DNA from 3 places in the Arthrobacter sp. MDT2-16 genome. Region 3 is predicted to be linked to each of the others. Evidence: riboswitches for the same ligand, from Rfam matches in the RefSeq annotation. Region 3 holds a riboswitch; each other region holds the start of a gene.
The links. Region 3 has a riboswitch for S-adenosylmethionine ahead of ACX80N_RS13655 (bifunctional o-acetylhomoserine/o-acetylserine sulfhydrylase). Riboswitches for the same ligand answer to the same signal wherever they lie in the genome.

Region 1 (3,267 bases), on a different contig from region 3:
GAGGTGCGTCAGCGGGATCGTCAGGCACAGGTAGAACAGCCCGGCCGCGATGAGCGGCGACAGGTTGCCGGTGTTGCTCGCGGCGTCGTTACCGACCCGGAAGAGCTCCCGCTCACTGGCCACGAGGCCGATGAAGTAGACCAGCGAGGACTCCTTGATGAGCGAGATGAACTGGTTCACCAGGGCGGGCAGCACGCGCCGCACGCCCTGGGGGACCACCACGAGCTGCATGGACGCGCTGTAGCTGAAGCCCAGGGCGCGCGAGGCCTCCAGCTGTCCCTTCTCCACGCTCTGGATGCCGGAGCGGAAGATCTCACCGATGTACGCCGAGGCGATCAGCGAGAGGGCGAGGATGCCCAGGGGGTACGGACTGGTGCTGCCCGTGATCTGCCGGAGGATGGGACCGAGCCCCAGGCCGATGAGCAGGATGATCACGACGGCGGGCAGTCCCCGGAAGATGTCCGTGTAGATACGGGCGATCCACCGGAACACGCGGTTGCGGGAGATCCCCATGATCGCGAGGAGCATGCCGACGACCGTTCCGATGATCCCCGAGGCCAGGGCGAGCATGAGGGTGTTCGGCAGGCCGACGGTCAGGAGGTCCGGCAGGACGGCTGCCATCGCCTCCCAGTCGAAGAAGGTCTTGCCGAGCTGTTCGAGGGCGTCCATGCAGGGACCGCTACTTTACTTCCACGGCTTTGCTGCCGGGCTTCCAGTCGGAGGGCATCTCGCGGTCGGGGTACCACTCCTTGGTGAGCTCGGTCCACGTGCCGTCGGCGACGACGGCGTCGAGGCCCGCGTTCAGGGCGTCGATGAGGGGCTGGTTGTCGCTGTTCACGGCGTACGCGGTGAAGTTCTCGGTGTTGATGATCGTCTCGGCGATGGTGGTGTCGTCGCCTTCCTTGACCTGGCCGGTGGCCTGCTGCGACGGCGCCACCCAGGCGTCGACCTGGCCGTTCTTCACGTTCGCGTAGACGGTGTTGTAGTCCGGGAAGCGCACGGGCTCCAGACCCAGGGTGTTGGAGACGTAGTCGTCCTGGACGGTGCCCTGGACCACGCCGATGCGGGTGCTCTCCGAGAGGAAGTCGAAACCGGTGACCGGGGAGCCGTTCTTGGCGACGACGGCCATGTAGCCGAAGTCGTAGCCGTTGGTGAAGCCGACGTTCTCGCGACGGGCCTCCGTGGTGGAGATCGAGGAGGATCCGACGTCGTACTGCTTGTTCTGCACCTGGGCGAGGAGCGCCGAGAAGTCAGTGGACGCGAACTCCACCTCGAGGCCCAGCTTGTCGCCGATGGCGCGCAGCAGCTCGTTGTCGTAGCCGGTGAAGACGCCGTCCTCGAGGAAGATGTTCGGCGGGGCGTCCGACAGCGTGCCGACGCGCAGCGTGCCGTCGGTGATGAGGCCGAGGTCCGCCGTGTCGATCTCCTCGATCGGGGTGGTGGTCTCGGTGGTGTACTTGTCCAGCGACTGCTGGTCGCTGCCGGCCAGGGCGTCCGTGGTCTCGGCGGGTTCGCTGCTGGAGCTGCTGCCGCAGGAGACGGTCAGGGCGAGCATGGGTACGGCGAGTGCCGCGAGGAGCTTGCGGGAAAGATTCATGGTGTCCTTCTTGGAGGCGGGCCCGGGGAGGGCGCACTGGGTGAGATCGTTCGCCGGGTACCGGCGGGGGAGGAGATGCTGCTCGGTGACACGCTCGCTGTTCTGGGCTGTGCGCGCTGTGGCGGGAGGTGCCGACGAAAGCCGGGACATGACCGCACGACGCCGTACTTGCCAACCGGGGGACTGGGCCCGGCGACCGAATCTTCACCTGGAGCACCCCACTACGGGAGAGGGTTGCTGTCCAGCCGGCCAGGGCCTGAAGGCTGGAACTCTTGATTTCAGCAAAACGCTAGGGCAGGACGGAGTGCCGGGTCAAAACGGGACCACGGACATTGCGCCGCTTGACGCGCAATCACGCCCGTTCAGGCGGGTGGTGTGGCGGACTTCACACGAAGCGGTCCACGAGCTCCGTGAGTTCGGCGGTCAGTGGGGCCGACGTGCGGAGCTCCTGCCCGTCGAGCGAGAGGACGGGGGCGAGGAGCCGGATGCTCGAGATGAGCCATACGGCGTCGGCCTCCAGGAGGTGGTGCGGCTCGAGCGGACCGTAGCCGAGCTCCCACCCCTGCTCCTTCGCCGCCGCGAACAGCGCGGCCTGCGAGGTGCCCGCCAGGATGCCGCTCTCCAGCTGCGGCGTGAGGAGGGTCTTCCGCCCGTCGCGCTCGCGGGCGAGCAGCACGGTGGAGGTGGGGCCCTCGAGGACCTTGCCGTCGGAGGAGGTGAAGATGACGTCGTCGGCGCCGTGCGCCTTGGCGTAGCGGATCGCGGCCATGTTGACGGCGTAGGAGAGGGTCTTCGCGCCCATCAGCAGCCACGGCGCGCGCTGCGCCACCGTGCTGTCGTAGCCGCGTTCGAGGAAGAGGACCTTCAGGCCCGCCTCGCGCTGGGTCAGGGTCGACGCCGGGACCGGCGCCGCCTGCACCCACGCCGTCGCCCGTCCCGCGCCCTCGACGCCGCGGGTGGCGATCAGCTTCACGACGGCGTCGCTCCGGCCGGGCTCGGCCGCGGCGAACGCGCGCAGGGCGGTGCGGATGGCACGGCTCCACGCCTCGGCGTCGGGCACCTGAAGATCGAGGGCCGCGGCCGAGGACGCGAGCCGCGCCAGGTGCGCCCGCTCCTTGCGGGGTGTCCCGTCCACGGCCAGCATCGACTCGAAGACGCCGTCACCGCGGGTGGCCCCGAGGTCGGAGATCATGAGCTGCGGCTGCGACGCGTCGGCGATCCTGCCGTCGTCGTGGGCCGGGTCGAGGAACACGAGAACAGTCATGGCCCCAGCGTATCGGCCCGGGGCGCCGGAGCCCTCAGGTCAGGCGCACCTTCCGGGTGAACAGCTTCTGCAGCAGGATGAAGGCCAGGAGCAGGGCCCCGATCACGATGCGCGTCCACCACGAGCTCAGGGTCCCCTCGTAGGAGATGAACGTCTGCACGATGCCGAGGACGAGCACCCCGGCGAGGGATCCGAGCACGTAGCCGTACCCGCCGGTCAGCAGCGTCCCGCCGACGACGACCGCCGCGATGGCGTCCAGTTCCAGCCCGGTGGCCGCCAGGCTGTACCCGGAGAGGCTGTAGAACGAGAACAGGATCCCGGCGATCGCGGAGCACAGCCCGCTGATCCCGTACACGAGGATCTTGGTCCGCGGGACGGCCAGGCCCATGAGCAGTGCCGAGGACTC
Region 2 (3,267 bases), on a different contig from region 3:
ATGATAGGGCTGTCTCCTGCGGGTGAATGGTGTGCCGTCAGCCCTTCGACGGCACAGCGAACCACCTGACGAGATGTCCTCGCGCGACGTTTCTTCCCCTTTCTGGCGACCCGGGCGGGACATGGGACAGAATGCGGTCATGGACATCAACGACAACGGACCGAACCCGAACGCCTTCGACATCGAGCGTGCTGCGACGGACAACACCGCCTACCGCCGCGTCGCCTGGACGGGCAAGCACCTGCAGGTGACGCTCATGTCGATCGAGCCCGGCGGAGCGATCGGCCTCGAGGTGCATCACGGCACCGACCAGTTCCTGCGCATCGACGCCGGGAAGGGCCGGGTGAAGATGGGGCCCTCGAAGGACAACCTCTCGTTCCAGCAGGACATCGAGGACGGCTGGAGCATCCAAGTGCCCGCCGGTACCTGGCACGACGTCGAGAACACCGGGGACGAGCCGCTGCGCCTCTACACGATCTACGCCCCTACCCACCACGCGCAGGGCATCGTGCAGGAGACCCCGGAGGCTGCCGAGAAGGACGAGGAGGAGGGCCGCGACGAACCGCCGTCGTGGGTCGAAGAAGTGGACGACAAGGGAGAAGAGAGCGCCTGAGCCATCAAGTGTGACGACACCCACTGAGCGCGCGGCGGCCGAGATCCCGATGACACGCCCGCGTCGGGGTCGAGGCGAGCCGCTTCGGTCAGGCGGGCATCGAGCCTGACCGGGCGCTTCGCGCCGTCGACTCCATCGGTCGTCCGCACGCGGTCGGGTGGAACCCGAGGAACAGCGCTCGAAGCCGTCCTGTCGTGCCAGGGCACCAGAGTGTCCTGTCACGACAGGACGGCTGCTCGACCCGGATCGGTGACGGACCACAGGTTTGTGCGAGGCGATCCACGTGCCGTCGGCCATCACCGGCGCCCGGCAGTCCGAGGGCGGCGTTCCGGTACCAGCCCCTTCGGGAGCCACGGGTTCCTGACGTGAATATGTCGTCCCGAGACCTGCCCGTCTTGATCGGTCGGCCCTTCTGGGGTTTCATCTACTTGTCCGCTGGGTTCGCTCCCCTGGACAGAACCACCATCCAGAGCGGTTGAGAGACCTGGCTCGTTGAAGCCGCAGCAACCACCCCGTCGGGGCCGGTGCTACTGCCAGGACCGATGGAGATAGCCTGTCCCCCGTTGGTGTCGGCCTCCCTGAGAGGTTGAGCCTGCTGCGTGCGCGGATAGGGAACCCTCATCATGACTGAGAGGACCGGCATGACTTCCCGCCCCGTTTCCAACACTGATTCAGCACGGACATTCCCTGCCATGGCTCGCCGGTCTGTGCGCGTGACGGCGATGCTGAGCCTCGCCGCGCTGGCCCTCACTGCGTGCAGTTCCGCCTCGAGCACTCCGGCGGCGCAGGATGCCGGTACCGGCGGACCCGTCGAAGGAGGGACGCTCGTCTACGCCGAAGTCACGCCGATCAACAACTGGCAGACCCAGGCGGCTCGCTTCTACGAAAAGTCCAATGTCCTCAACAGCGTCCTGGACCGCTTGACCTACTTCGATCCCGAGCAGGGTGAGCTCGTCCCCTGGATCGCATCCGACTTCTCCTCCAATGCCGACGCGACCGAGTTCACCTTCACCATCCGCTCCGGGGTGACCTTCAGCGACGGTTCGCCCCTGAACGCCGAGGCGGTGAAGTTGAACCTCGATGCCCTGGGACTGGGGATCGAAGCCGCGCAGGTCCAGCCGAACGTCGACTTCGCCGGCTACAGCTCCGCGGAGGTCATCGGCGAGGACCAGGTGAAGGTCACGCTGTCCTCCCCCAACGCGAACTTCCTGCGGGCGACGTCGTCGGTCACCGCCGGTCTCGTCTCACCGGCGACCCTGAAGCTGGATGCGGCAGGACAGTCGGCGATCTCCCGGATCTCCGGCTCCGGCCCGTTCACCTTCGAGTCGGAGAAGCCTGACGAGGAAGTGGTGCTCGCCAAACGGGCGGACTACGCGTGGGCTCCGGAGACCGCCGGGAACCAGGGGGATGCCTACCTCGACAAGGTGGTCGTCAAGTACCTGCCCGAAGTCGCTCACCGCGCGGGCGCCGTGCAGTCGGGGCAGGTCGACCTGGTACGGGGCTTACAGCCCCTCGACGAGGACGCCCTCGCTGCGAGCGGAAACCAGGTCCTTCCGGCTAAAGGGATCGACCTCACCGTGAACATGGCTGCTGTCCGCATCGGCAGCGGCAAACTCGCCGACGAGAACGTCCGTCAGGCGTTGCAGATCGGCATCGACCGGCAGAGCATCAAGGACACCGTCCTGTCCGATAGCTACGAACTCGCAGCGTCCGTGCTGAACCATCAGGCCCCGGGCTTCGTCGACCTGTCCGAGGAGCTCGAATACCAGCCCGACGAAGCCCGGACGCTCCTCGACGAAGCAGGGTGGGACGTCGGCGCGGACGGCATCCGGGAGAAGGACGGGGTGAAGCTCGAGGTCACCGTCACGAGTTCCAACAACTCCGTGGTCATCAAACCGGCCTTCGAACTCATCGAACAGCAGTGGCGGGAGATCGGGGTCAAACTCGACAACCGTGCCGGTGACAATACGTTCCTGGCGACGGCCATGCCCGATCCGAATGTCGAGTTCTTCGGTACCCGGCAGTTCATCTACGGCGGCCTCGGGCCGATCTTCGAGCCCGCCAACAACACCATGACGCACACCAGCGACGCGGACCTCAACGCGATCTTCGCCGCAGAGCGTGCTGCCACCCAGGGCCCCGAACGCGATGAGCTGCTCGCCCGGGAACAGCAGGCCCTGGTCGTGGACAAGGCCTACTCCCTGGTGCTGTGGGACGAGGTGCAGGTGTACGGAGCCCACAGCGACACCCATGTGGAGTTCACCTCCGGTACGGCTCCTGTCTTCCAGGGCGCGTGGAAGACAGGCGGATAGCGGGCTGTGGCACGCTACCTCGTCCAGCGGATCGGCCAGGCGCTCCTCGTGGTGTGGCTCGCCTACACCCTCGTCTTCCTGGCGGTGCAGCTCCTGCCCAGTGACCCCGTGACGATCTTCCTGACGGTCGACTCGGCGGTCGACCAGGCGGCGATCGACACCATGAAGAGTCAGTACGGCTACGACCAACCGCTGGTGGTCCAGTACCTGCACCAGCTGGCAGGGCTGTTCTCCGGAGACTTCGGGTACTCGCTGGCCTCCGGCCAGTCGGTGCGGGACCGGATCAGCGGTGTCGCCGGATCGACCGTGGCGCTGGCGGGCTCTGCGTTCGTCACGGCCGTG
Region 3 (3,267 bases):
CCGAGGCCCGCATCCGGATGCGGGCCGTCGTAGTAGTCGCCGCCGCGGTACGCCGGATCGAGCCGGATGGCCTGCACCTGCGCCTGGGCGAACGCTATCTGTTCGGCCGAGCTGGCGGCGGTGCAGGCGATGACGGCGCACCGCTCCACGCGCTGCGGATACATCAGTGCCCATTCGAGGGCGCGCGCCCCGCCCATCGACCCGCCGAGCACCGAATGCCACCGGTCGATGCCGAGGTGGTCGGCGAGCAGGCCCTCGGCCCGCACGGAGTCGCGGATGGTGACGAACGGGAACCTCGACCCCCAGGGTGTGCCGTCAGGTGCGAGGCTGGCCGGCCCCGTCGAGCCGTAGCAGCCTCCCAGCATGTTGACGGACACCACGAAGTAGCGGTCGGTGTCCACCGTGCGGCCGGGGCCCACGAGCGAGTCCCACCAGCCCTCCTCCTCCGAGGCACCGCGTGCCACATGGGAGCTGCCTGTCAGGGCATGCTGCACGAGCACCGCGTTGGAACGGTCCGCGTCGAGCCTGCCCCAGGTCTCGAAGGCGAGCTGGACGTCGGGCAGCTCGCCCCCGGTCTCCAGGGCCAGGGGCCCGATGGAGGCGATGCGCAGGAGTCCGTCTCCCGACGGGGGGCCGTCGACCCCGGGGTGCAGCGGTGCGGCAGGGTAGGTGGTCACGAAGGGCTAGGCTCCTTTGGCGGCGCGCAACCCCGCGTCGAGGTCGGCGAGGATGTCGTTGATGTTCTCCAGGCCCACGGCCAGCCGGACCAGGCCGGGCCGCACTCCCGCGGTGAGCTGCGCCTCCGCCCCCAGCTGGCTGTGCGTGGTCGATGCCGGGTGGATGACGAGCGAGCGGACGTCGCCCACGTTCGCCACGTGGGAGTGCAGCTCGAGGGCGTCCACGAAGCGCTTGCCCGCCTCCAGTCCGCCGGCGATGTCGAAGCTGACGATCGCACCCGTACCGCCGGGCCCGTACTTCCTCCCGCGCTCGTACCAGGGACTCGAGGCGAGCCCGGCGTAGGCGACGCCCTCGACGTCGTCGTGCCCCTCGAGCCACTCGGCGACGGCCTGCGCGTTCTGGACATGGCGCTCCAGGCGCAGGCTGAGCGTCTCCAGGCCCTGCGCGATGAGGAAGGCGTTGAAGGGCGACACGGCGGAGCCGAAGTCCCGCAGCAGCTGGACCCGCGCCTTCAGGATGTACGCGAGGTTGGCGCCGAGCGCGCCGTCCACGCCGAGGTCCCGCGCGTAGACCAGCCCGTGGTAGCTCTCGTCGGGGGTGTTGAGGCCCGGGAACCGCTCGGGGTACTGCGCGAAGTCGAAGTTCCCGGAGTCGACGATGACGCCCGCGATGGCGTTGCCGTGCCCGCCGAGGTACTTCGTGGCGGAATGCACCACGATGTCGGCTCCCCACTCGATGGGCCGGATCAGGTACGGCGTGGACAGGGTGTTGTCCACGATCAGGGGCACCCCGTGCTCGTGCGCGACGGCGCTGACGCCCTCGAGGTCCAGCACGTCCTGCCGGGGGTTGGACACCACCTCGCCGAAGAACAGCTTGGTGTTCGGCCGGACGGCGGCGCGCCACTGCTCGAGGTCGTCCGGGTCCTCCACGAACGTGGTCTCGATGCCGAACTTCCTCAGCGTGTGCTTGAAGAGGTTGTAGGTGCCGCCGTAGAGGCTGGGGCTGGCCACGATGTGGTCCCCGGCCTCGGCGATGTTCAGGACCGCGAAGGTCTCGGCGGCCTGCCCGGAGGCGAGCAGCAGGGCGCCGACACCGCCCTCGAGGCTCGCGATCCGCGTCTCCACCGCCTCCTGCGTCGGGTTCCCGATGCGCGTGTAGATGGGGGCGAGCTCCGTCAGGGCGAACCGGTTGGCCGCGCTCTCCGCGCTCGGGAAGACGAAGGACGTCGTCTGGTAGATGGGAAGCGCACGCGCCCCCGTGGCAGCATCCGGCACCTGGCCGGCGTGGATCTGGCGTGTCTCAAAGGACCAATCGTTGGACATGGTGCTCCCTGGTCAAGGGGCTCCTCCTCGTCCGATGCCCTGCCGACGAAGCCGTCCCGGACATCGGCCCCGCAGGAGCCCGCGCTTGCGCGGCGCCGGTACGGCGCCGAACCTGGTCTTCACCCGGGGCACCCCACCGCGGTTGGAGGGTTGCCGGCCAGCAAGCCGGGGCTTCGTGCTGGCACTCATGACCTGCATTCATGAAAGCCCATCGGAGCTGATCCGGCAATACGTGTGACGATGCGTGAAGCGGCAGCCCGGGCGGTCGGGAACGGGACACCGAGGGGACCGTCGGTGACCGCACGAGGCGCAGCATCAGGAGTAAGGCAAGCCTTAGCTGAGACCCCCATCACTTAGTGCAACACTGTCGGCATGCGCCTGGATCACGTCTCGTACGCCTGTGAACCCGATGGACTTGCCGCGACCGCCGACCGCATCTCGGGCCGGCTCGGCATGGAGCCTGTGAAGGGCGGTGTGCACCCCCGCTTCGGCACCCGGAACATGATCTTCCCGCTGGCCAATGGCCAGTACCTCGAGGTCGTCGAGGTCCTCAACCACCCCGCGTCGGACAAGGCGCCGTTCGGCCAGGCCGTACGCGCCCGCTCCGAAGCCGGCGGAGGCTGGATGGGCTGGTGCGTCGCCGTCGACGACCTCGCGCCCTTCGAGGAACGCCTCGGCCGCAGCGCGGTCCCCGGCAACCGCAAGTTCCCCGACGGCCAGGAGCTGACCTGGCAGCAGATCGGCATCAAGGGGCTCATCGCCGACCCGCAGGTCCCCTACCTGCTGCGCTGGGACGAGGGTACCGAGGAACTGCACCCCTCGAAGGCCCGTCCGGCGTCCGTCAAGCTGGACTGCCTCACGATCGCCGGTTCCTCCGAGCGGGTGACCGAGTGGCTGGGCACCGAGGTCGAGGAGACCCTCGACGGCGTCCGGGTCCAGTGGATCGCCCCGAACGGCACGCCGGGCATCATGTCGGTGACCTTCGAGACCTCCGACGGGCCCATCGAGATCTGACGCCCCGCTCCGCACGACGGGAGGGACCCGGGAACGGGTCCCTCCCGTCTCCCCGGTCCACGAGGGGGATCAGGCGTGGGTGTAGGTGAGGCAGTCGGCGGCCTCGGCGCCCGGGCCCACCTTGACCGCCGGTGCACTGCACAGCAGGTCGTGGTTGAAGCTGCATTCGGAGCGCTGGCACGCCCCCACATGGGCGAGCACCTTGGGCAGGCCGCCGCTGATCGACGTGTCGATGAAGGTGGCGCAGGACGCA

Region 1: another riboswitch for S-adenosylmethionine. It lies ahead of ACX80N_RS02640 (ABC transporter substrate-binding protein); the one in region 3 lies ahead of ACX80N_RS13655 (bifunctional o-acetylhomoserine/o-acetylserine sulfhydrylase).
Region 2: another riboswitch for S-adenosylmethionine. It lies ahead of ACX80N_RS04105 (ABC transporter substrate-binding protein); the one in region 3 lies ahead of ACX80N_RS13655 (bifunctional o-acetylhomoserine/o-acetylserine sulfhydrylase).

What each region holds. Positions count from the first base shown of each region.
Region 1 covers NZ_JBTNDP010000001.1:544,573-547,839, reverse strand. The annotation lists gene ACX80N_RS02645 (amino acid ABC transporter permease) at 1-669, opposite strand, end outside; gene ACX80N_RS02640 (ABC transporter substrate-binding protein) at 680-1,597, opposite strand; SAM riboswitch class IV at 1,757-1,875, opposite strand; gene ACX80N_RS02635 (aminodeoxychorismate lyase) at 1,983-2,861, opposite strand; gene yjfF (galactofuranose ABC transporter, permease protein YjfF) at 2,896-3,267, opposite strand, start outside.
Region 2 covers NZ_JBTNDP010000001.1:854,694-857,960, forward strand. The annotation lists gene ACX80N_RS04100 (cupin domain-containing protein) at 140-613, shown strand; SAM riboswitch class I at 1,073-1,162, shown strand; gene ACX80N_RS04105 (ABC transporter substrate-binding protein) at 1,306-2,925, shown strand; gene ACX80N_RS04110 (ABC transporter permease) at 2,932-3,267, shown strand, end outside.
Region 3 covers NZ_JBTNDP010000007.1:200,174-203,440, reverse strand. The annotation lists gene metX (homoserine O-acetyltransferase MetX) at 1-677, opposite strand, end outside; gene ACX80N_RS13655 (bifunctional o-acetylhomoserine/o-acetylserine sulfhydrylase) at 684-2,000, opposite strand; SAM riboswitch class IV at 2,077-2,193, opposite strand; gene ACX80N_RS13650 (VOC family protein) at 2,373-3,014, shown strand; gene ACX80N_RS13645 (DUF1540 domain-containing protein) at 3,084-3,267, opposite strand, start outside.